One region of the Tardiphaga sp. 841_E9_N1_2 genome, then DNA from elsewhere that is predicted to be linked to it. Evidence: predicted binding sites of a transcription regulator. Region 1 holds the regulator's gene; the other holds the start of a gene.
The links. Region 1 encodes PhoB, which activates phosphate uptake and scavenging genes when phosphate is short. Its sites were predicted from a motif close to TGTCATNNANCTGTCAT; they were not measured.
Positions count from the first base shown of each region.

Region 1 (4,770 bases):
CCGGTGAAACGGCGCCGCTGCTGTTCACCGCGCTGAGCAACCAGTTCTTTAGCCTCGATCTCACCAAGACGATGGCCAACCTGCCGGTGACCATCAACAACTTCGTGCAGAGCCCCTACGAGTACTGGAAGCAGCTCGCCTGGAGCGGTGCCCTGATCATCACCTTGACCGTACTTGCCCTTAACATTGGCGCGCGCATTCTCGGCGCCGAGAGGACAGCAAAATGAGTGAGCTTTCTGTGTCGTCTGGCGTTCCTTCCGTCTCGATGCCGCCGCCGTCGGCCCTGCAGGGCGAGACCCGTCCCAAGGTCACCGTGCGCGACCTGAACTTCTACTATGGCGAACATCACGCCTTGAAGAAGATCAACCTGACTCTGATGGCGAACCGCGTAACCGCATTCATCGGCCCGTCGGGCTGCGGCAAGTCCACGCTGCTGCGCATCTTCAACCGCATGTATGATCTGTATCCCGGCCAGCGCGCCGAAGGTCAGCTCATGCTCGACAACCAGAACATTCTGGATCCGAAGCTGGACCTCAACCTGCTGCGCGCCCGCGTCGGCATGGTGTTCCAGAAGCCGACTCCGTTCCCGATGACGATTTACGAAAACATCGCCTTCGGTATCCGCCTCTACGAAAAGATCTCCAAGTCGGAGATGGACATCCGCGTCGAGAGGGCGCTGCGCGGCGGTGCACTCTGGAACGAAGTTAAGGACAAGCTCAACGCGTCGGGCCTCAGCCTGTCGGGCGGTCAGCAGCAGCGCCTGTGCATCGCGCGCACCATCGCGGTTCGGCCGGAAGTGATCCTGTTCGACGAGCCGTGCTCGGCGCTGGATCCGATCTCGACCGCGAAGATCGAGGAGCTGATCGACGAGTTGAAGGATCAGTATACGATCGCGATCGTGACCCATAACATGCAGCAGGCTGCCCGCGTCTCCGACAGCACGGCCTTCATGTATCTCGGCGAGTTGATCGAGTTCGATCAGACCAACAAGATCTTCACGTCGCCGACCGACCGCCGTACCCAGGATTACATCACCGGCCGCTTCGGCTGACGCGACATATTCGCGGGAGGAATTTGAGATGGCTTTTGAACACACCACCAAGGCTTTCGACGACGATCTGCAGGAGCTGACCCGTCTCGTCGCTGAGATGGGTGGCCTCGCGGAACGGCAGATCGTCGAATCCGTCGATGCGCTGATCCGCCGGGACGTCGCGCTCGGTGCGCGCGTCGTCGCCACTGACTCCGAGATCGACCAGTTGCAGCGCACGATCGAAGAGCGCGCCGTGCTGACCATCGCCAAGCGCCAGCCGATGGCTGTCGATTTGCGCGAGATCGTCGGCGCGCTGCGCGTCGCCACCGATCTGGAACGCATCGGCGATCTCTCCAAGAATATCGGCAAGCGCGTCAATGCACTCGACAGCGACTTCCATCCGCTGAAGCTGATCCGCGGCCTCGAGCATATGACCGACCTCGTGACCACCCAGGTCAAGGCCGTGCTCGACGCCTATGCCGCACACGATCTGCCCGCCGCGATGACGGTGTGGAAGGGCGACGAGGAGATCGACGCGATCTGCACCTCGCTGTTCCGCGAACTCCTGACCTATATGATGGAAGACCCGCGTAACATTTCGTTCTGTATCCACCTGATGTTCTGCGCCAAGAATATCGAGCGGATCGGCGACCATGCCACCAATATTGCGGAAACCGTGTTCTACATGATCGAGGGCCAGCAGATCCTCGACAAGCGCCCGAAGGGCGACATGACCACATTCGCGAATACGCCGACGGTCTGAAGCATGATCCGGAAAAGTGGAAGCCAGTCTTCCGCAAGGATCATGATTTAAAGACTTGTCGGACGTCACTGAGGGTATTGATCAAGATGGCTGTGAATGCACGCATTCTGGTTGTGGAAGATGAAGAGGCGCTAACGACGCTGCTTCGCTACAACCTCGACGCCGAAGGCTATGATGTTGAAACCGTCGCTCGCGGCGACGATGCCGACACCCGCTTGAAGGAGCGGGTGCCGGATCTCGTGGTGCTCGACTGGATGCTGCCGGGCCTGTCCGGCATCGAACTGTGCCGCCGCTTGCGCGCACGGCCCGAAACCAAGGCATTGCCGATCATCATGCTGACGGCGCGCGGCGAAGAGAGCGAGCGCGTTCGCGGTCTCGCCACCGGCGCCGACGACTACATCGTCAAGCCGTTCTCGGTGCCGGAGCTCCTGGCCCGCGTGAAGGGCCTGCTCCGTCGTGCAGCTCCCGAGCGTCTCGCCACCGTCCTGGCGTTTGGCGACATCGAACTCGACCGCGACAAGCGCCGCGTCGTGCGCTCAAGCCGTCCGATCGATCTCGGTCCGACCGAATATCGCCTGCTGGAGTTCTTCCTGGAACATCCGGGCCGCGTGTTCAGCCGCGAACAGTTGCTCGACAGCGTCTGGGGCCGCGACATCTATATCGACGAGCGCACCGTCGACGTGCATATCGGCCGCCTGCGCAAGCTGCTCAATCCCGCCGGTGAGCCCGATCCGATCCGCACCGTGCGCGGCGCCGGCTACGCGCTGGATGACCGCTTCGACAAGGCGGCGGAGTAGGTATCTTCCTTCTCCCCGCAAGCGGGGAGAGGTTAGAAGCCCCAAACAAAAAATGCCCGGCTCATCACCGGGCATTTTCATTTGGTTTAGATGCTTTCCAGCTCAGCGTGTCGGCTTTGGCACCGCGCGGCGGCGGTCGCTGGCTGGCTGATAGGCGATGCGCGAGTGATGTGCGCAATAGGGGGCGCCGGCCAGGGCCTTGCCACCGCAGAAGTAGAAGTCCGCGCTCGACGGATCGCCGATTGGCCAATGGCAGGTGGCTTCGTTGAGTTCGACCAGCGACAGGCGCTGGCTGATCGGCACGATGTTGTCATAGGCGATCGGGTCGGGCTCGGCCTCGATCTCGTAGTTATGGGCCAATGCTGTGTTGCCACGGGCCATCGGGCGGGCGACGCGCACCATCTGCTGCGCCGGGCGCGCCTTGCGCTGCCGCGGAGCTGCCGAGGAGGGGCTCTTGGCACGGCCGGACAGGCCAAGGCGGTGCACCTTGCCGATCACGGCGTTGCGGGTCACGTTACCGAGTTCCGCAGCGATCTGGCTGGCGGAAAGGCCGCCTTCCCAGAGTTTCTTCAACTGTTCGACGCGATCGTCGGTCCATGTCATTACCGTCATCGCCGTTTTCCCTTCGTGAGCGCCGGCCTGACCGGGCAGCGCTGCGAGTTGAGACTTCAAAAATCCCTGCGGTCAGAATCCTTTAGCGCTCACCGGGCGCGAATTTCGCGTCCGGCTGTTACGCCGCACTGGATGTGTCAAAAGGATCTACCGCCGCACGAGATGTCGTATCCGACGAGGCAAAAGCTACAATATGCCGTGACTCGCGCGCAAGAGTCGGGCATGCCGCGTCCACATGCTTCTGCAAATAAAGCTGCAAAATCGGCTTTTTCTGCGACTCCGTGTGACTCGAAAGCCGCAGTGCGCGGTTGACAGTCTTCACAGCACACATAGAATAATGCCCACGTGCCGCCCGAGAAGGGCGGCACGTTTCGTTTCTAGGGTCCGTTGTTCGATTTCGCACAGTTGTCATCGACGCGGCCGCAGTCTTTTCGATCGGATCGGTTATGACCAGCAACGCAACGTCTTCGCCCCTCTCTCAGGCTCACTTGCTGCCTGTTTTCGCGCGTGCGGATGTCGCTTTCGAGCGCGGTGAAGGCGCGTGGCTGATTGGAACCGATGGCGAGCGCTATCTCGATTTCACCAGCGGCGTTGCCGTGAACGCGCTGGGCCATGCGCACCCACATATGGTCGCCGCATTGCAGGAGCAGGCCACCAAGCTCTGGCATATGTCGAACCTGTTCAAGAGCCCGGACGGCGAGCGTCTCGCCGCCCGGCTGTGCGAACAGAGCTTTGCGGATTTCGTGTTCTTCGCCAATTCGGGTGCGGAAGCTATGGAATGCGCGATCAAGGTGACCCGCCACTATCATTTCTCCAAGGGCCATCCCGAGCGCACGCGCATCGTCACCTTTGAAGGCGCGTTCCATGGCCGCACCCTCGGCACGCTCGCCGCGACCGGCGCGGCCAAATATCTCGAAGGCTACGGCACGCCGCTCGACGGCTTCGATCAGTTGCCGCTCGGCGATATCGAAGCCGTTAAGAAGGCGATCGGTCCGAACACCGCCGGCATTCTCATCGAGCCGCTGCAGGGTGAGGGCGGCGTGCGTGCGCCGAGCAACGCGTTCTTCGGCGCGCTGCGCGAACTCTGCGACAAGAACGGCATCCTGCTGATCTTTGACGAAGTCCAGACCGGCATGGGCCGCACCGGCGAGTTGTTCGCCTATCAGCGCATCGGTGTGACGCCGGATGTCATGTCGCTGGCCAAGGCGCTCGGCGGCGGCTTCCCGATCGGCGCGTGCCTCGTCACGGCAGAAGCGGCCGAAGGCATGGCGCCCGGCTCCCATGGTTCGACCTTCGGCGGCAATCCGCTGGCGGTCGCCGCTGCGAATTCCGTGCTCGATATCATGCTGAAGCCCGGTTTCTTCGACCATGTGAAGAAGATGTCGCTGCTGCTGAAACAAAAACTCGCGGGCGTGGTCGACGGCCACCCTGATGTGCTCAGCGAAGTGCGCGGCGAAGGTCTTCTCATCGGCCTCAAGGCCGTGGTGCCGGCCGGCGATCTCGTGGCCGCACTGCGGGACGCCAAGCTGCTGACTGTCGGCGCCGGCGATAATGTCGTGCGCTTCCTG
Region 1 is NZ_JBPWQC010000001.1:4,848,198-4,852,967, forward strand. It holds gene pstA (phosphate ABC transporter permease PstA) at 1-227, shown strand, start outside; gene pstB (phosphate ABC transporter ATP-binding protein PstB) at 224-1,051, shown strand; gene phoU (phosphate signaling complex protein PhoU) at 1,080-1,793, shown strand; gene phoB (phosphate regulon transcriptional regulator PhoB) at 1,886-2,590, shown strand; gene AB8A50_RS23270 (GcrA family cell cycle regulator) at 2,693-3,202, opposite strand; gene AB8A50_RS23275 (aspartate aminotransferase family protein) at 3,649-4,770, shown strand, end outside.

Region 2 (4,770 bases), 190 kb from region 1:
GGTTGGTATCGAGTGCGATCTCGCCGGAGCGCGAGGAGACGTAGAGTTTGGTGCCGGCGTCGTCGCCGAGTGTAATCAGATACAATGGCCGCAGCGGATCGTAGCGCGCGGTGACACTCCATTGATCGCGATCGACGGTCTCTTCGAGCTGAGGCAACTTGCTGGCGGGATGATGCCGTGCGACTGCAAGTGCCTGAAGTTCGTTGATCTCGGTGATGGTACGGCCATCGACGGCGGAGATGGTTTGCCGTTTGCCGTCCCAGCCAGCCAACCGATACACGGGCTCGTCGGCAACCATGTTCAATCGCAATTCGCGCGGATAGCGCGTGGCACCGGCAGCCTTCATCGCCTCGTCGGGAGAGAGCGCCACCTTCTCCCAGACGATATCGGGCAATGCCGCCAGCCGCTCTTTATCGGAGAGGCCGGGAAACGCGACATACATCATCACCACGCCGGAGATGAACCACATCGCGAAGAAGAGACATGTGACGATGCCGACCCAGCGGTGGCCGATATACAGCCACCGCCGGAGAGTGCGTGTCAGCTTGCGTGACAAGCTCAGAACTTCACGTTGACGGCGAGTTGAGCGGTGCGTGGCATGCCGAGCATCCACTGATTGTCGCTGTAGCTCGACGTCGCGTAGATCTTGTCGAACAGGTTGTAAACGCGCAGCGACACCGTGGTGTTGACGTCCGGCTTCCATTGCAGGCCGGCATTCACAACTGTGTAGCTCGGCATTTCCAGCGTATTCGCGTTGTCTGCATAGGTCTTGCCGACAATCTGCACGCCGGCATTGGCCGACCAGTTTGGCGCAAAGCCCCATGTTGCCCAGATATTGGAGACGTTCTGCGGGACATTGATCGGGACGTTGCCGGCAAAATTCACGCCGCTGGCCTGCAGGAAGTCGTCATACTTTGCGCGCAGGAGCGCGGTGTTGGCATCGATGCGCCAGCCGTATTCGAGCACGAGACCGATCGAGGCCTCGACACCGCGCGACGACTGCTGGCCGACCTGCTGAACCGCTCCGCCGCTACCCGGAACCGCTGCGAGCAGATTGTTCTTCACGATCTCATAGGCAGCGAGCGTCCACTCGCCGCGGCCGCCCCAGAACGACTGCTTGACGCCGATCTCGGCCTGTTTGCCGGTCGCGAGGTCAAACTTCGCATTGGCGTTACTCGCCGAGATCAAGCCGCCGATGGTATCGACCGCCGTCGAATACTGGCCATAGAAAGCAAGGTTCTGAATCGGCGTATAGACGACGCCGGCGCGCCACGAGGTCGCCGAATAGTCCCGGGTGTAGCTGTTGGCGGGGGTGCGATAGTCGGTTCGTTCGACGGTCGGTTGGTCCTGGCGGACGCCGGCGATTAGCGACAGCTGCTCAGTCACAGCCAATCGATTCTCTGCGAAGAACGCGTATTGATTGGCGACGCTCTTGAAGCCCGGAACAGTTGGGTCGGGGCTACTGAACAGGCCGGGATCGAAATTATACGGATTGACCGATGAGGACCCGCTAAACGGCGAATTGTTGGTATGCTTGAAGTCGATGCGGTTAACGTCGAAGCCCGCCACGAAGGTGTTGACCATGCCGAACAGATGGCCCTCGAAGGTGGCGTCCATGCGGTCGCCGATCTGCTGCTGCTGGTGGAAGATCTCGAGATAATCGCCGCGATCGATCAGGCCGGTGCCGGAATTGAAGCCGTAGATCTCGACCTCCTTCCAGTGGCGCTTCGCATACATGTAATAGAGCGTGTTGCGCAGGGTGATGCCGTCGGCCACCTGCCACTCGGTCTTCACCTGGCTCCAACTGTCCTGATAGCGGATGTTGCTGTCGCTGACATTGTAGTTCTTGAAGCGGATCGCCTCATTGAGCTGGCCGTTAATCAGCGGCGTGCCGAAATATTTTGATGGATGGCGGTCGCCATAGTCGGTGGAGAGCGTCCAGGTGATGTCCTCGGTCTGCTTGATCTGCACGGCGGCGTGCAGCGCGATGTTCGAGGTGTTGTCGCGATCGACCCAACCATCGGACGCGTTGCCGGTGACGGCGATACGATAGGCGACGTCCTTGCTGACCGGGCCGCCGCTATCGAGAGCGATGCGGCGCGTCATGTTGCTGTCCAGAGAGATTTCGGCCTGGTTGCGTGGCACCCAGAGCGGCAGTTTCGAAATCACGTTGATAGCGCCGCCGATGGCGCCTTCGCCATACATGACGGAGGCGGGGCCGCGCAGCACTTCGATCTTCTCGGCGGTCCAGGTGTCGAAGGGGAAGTTCACCGTGCCGGAGCCGACATAGAGGCGCGTGCCGTCATAGAGCGACGTGACAGAGCCGCTGCCGGCGAAGCCGCGGGTGCTGAAAGCGATGCCGCCATTGCCGGGTTCACCGATGGCCGTAAAGCCGGTGGCATTCTGCGTGACGGCATCGACCACGTTCTGCTGGCCGCGCTCGGCCATGGTTTCCGCCGAGATCACCTCGACGCTGGCCGGCGTCTGCAGGCGCGTCAGGCCGAGGCGGCTCCCCGTCGATGTCGTGCCGGTGAGGTTGAGCGTCGGCGCTGCGAAGACGGGGCCTGTCGGCGTGGCGACCGGCGCGCCGGTATTGGCGGCGACATTGCGCTGCTGCCGCGGGCGCGTAGCGCGCGATGCATTGCCGTTCGTGGCGCGGCGTGCGCGCTGAGGCGTCGCTGACGGCTGAACGACAACAGGATCGAGCGTCTGGCTCGACTGTGAGGTTTGCGACCAGCTTTCGCTCGGACACAACAAGCAGGAGAGAGCAACAGAATAAAGAAAGGGAGTATGTCGCTTCAATGCGACGGGAGAAACGGAGGTCATGAACAGGACTCGCGGTTACGTGGCACGTCACCGCAAACCAAGTCGCCCCGCCGCTTTCAAACAGGCAGTGTGACTTCCACCAGGACACCCCGCCCAATGTGCTCGCGTGTGACCACGACTGGCGGCAGGTCTCCTGGCTCGCGGGTCAATGCCTGTCGCCGCCTTCCCAGGTGAACACCCAGTGGCTCTTGGCGCGGGCTCGCCGCTTACAGTTGCGGGGGCAGCCGCGGAATCGGGGGATCCCCCTCACCGCATTCCCTTTTGATCCCCGAAGGGAACCGTCACGTTCACGTTAAGGTGAAATTTCCAAATGTGTCAATCAAGCTGCCAGTCATTCGCAGCTTGCTTTGGCGGGTGTTGATATTGCGCATCACCTGTCATCGCAGCGTCAAGCGATCTGCCTAGAGCCACTGGTGCCAGAGCCAGGATCAGGAGTTCGCCATGGCACTACGTTTATCCCGTCGTCGCTTCCTCGCGCACTCAGCCGCAGCAGGCGCCAGCTTCCTGGCGATGCCTTACCTCAGCCGCGCGGCGGATCGTCCGGTCGTGTCGCATGGCGTGCAGTCCGGCGATGTCGGGACGAGCAGCGGCATGATCTGGTCGCGCGCGGATCGGCCGGCGCAGATGATGGTGGAAGTCGCCACGACTGAATCCTTCAGCAATGCGCGCATGTTGCCGGCTATCACGGCGCTGCCCGAGAGCGATTTCACGGCGAAGCTGCTGCTCGATAATCTGCCGGCCGGGCAGGACATCTTCTACCGCGTCAAATTCCGCGATCTGTCGCATACCGACATCGTCGGCGAGCCGGTCATCGGTCGCTTCCGCACCGCGCCAGCGGATCGCCGCGATGTGTCCTTTGTTTGGGGCGGCGATGTCGCCGGGCAGGGTTGGGGCATCAATGCCGAGGACGGCGGCATGGTCACCTTCGCCACCATGCGCAAGCACAATCCGGATTTCCTGATCCATTCCGGCGACACGATTTACGCCGATGGGCCGATCCTGCCCGAAGCAAAATTGCCGGATGGCACGATCTGGAAAAACACCATCACGGTGCCGGAAAAGGCGAAGGTCGCCGAGACGCTCGATGAATTCCGTGCCGCGCACAAATACAATCTACTCGACGACAATGTCCGCGCATTCAATGCGCAGGTGCCGATCTTCGGCCAGTGGGACGATCATGAAGTCACCAACAACTGGTCGCTCTCGAAGCAGTTGCCGTCGTCTTACAAGGAGCGCGACATCACGCTGCTGGCGGCGCGCGGTGCGCGTGCCTTTCACGAGATGTATCCGATCTCGGTCAATCCGAACGAGCCTGGCCGCGTCTATCGCACGCTCAATTACGGCCCGCATCTCGATGTCTTCATGCTGGACGAGCGCAGCTATCGCGGGCCCAACGGCCCGAACCTGCAGGAGAGCTATGGTCCCGATGCGTATTTCATCGGCCCGGAGCAGATGGCCTGGCTGAAGCGCGCATTGATGGCCTCGAAGGCGACCTGGAAGGTCATCGCCTCGGATATGCCGATCGGCCTCGTCGTCTATGACAACGCTGCCGACAAAACCGGGTCTGAGGCCATTGCGCAGGGCGACGGGCCAGTGCGGGGCCGCGAGCTGGAAATTGCCGATATCCTGCGCTTCATCAAATCGGCCGGTATCCGCAACACGGTCTGGCTGACCGCCGACGTGCATTACACGGCGGCGCATTACTACAATCCGAAGAAGGCCCAGTTTCAGGATTTCGAGCCGTTCTGGGAGTTCGTCTCCGGGCCGTTCCACGCCGGAACCTTCGGCCCGGCGGCGCTCGACAATACCTTCGGTCCCGAGGTCCGTTTCGTGAAGGCGCCGGGGCCCGATAAGCAGAATTTGCCCCCGTCGGCCGGCATGCAGTTCTTCGGTCACGTCAAAATCGACGGCCAAAGCGGCCAAATGACCGTTACCCTGCGGGAT
Region 2 is NZ_JBPWQC010000001.1:4,654,573-4,659,342, forward strand. It holds gene AB8A50_RS22405 (PepSY domain-containing protein) at 1-556, opposite strand, end outside; gene AB8A50_RS22410 (TonB-dependent receptor) at 559-2,826, opposite strand; cobalamin riboswitch at 2,933-3,124, opposite strand; gene AB8A50_RS22415 (alkaline phosphatase D family protein) at 3,268-4,770, shown strand, end outside.
Region 2: a site for PhoB is predicted at 3,202-3,218, ahead of AB8A50_RS22415 (alkaline phosphatase D family protein). Genes of this name have one in related genera too.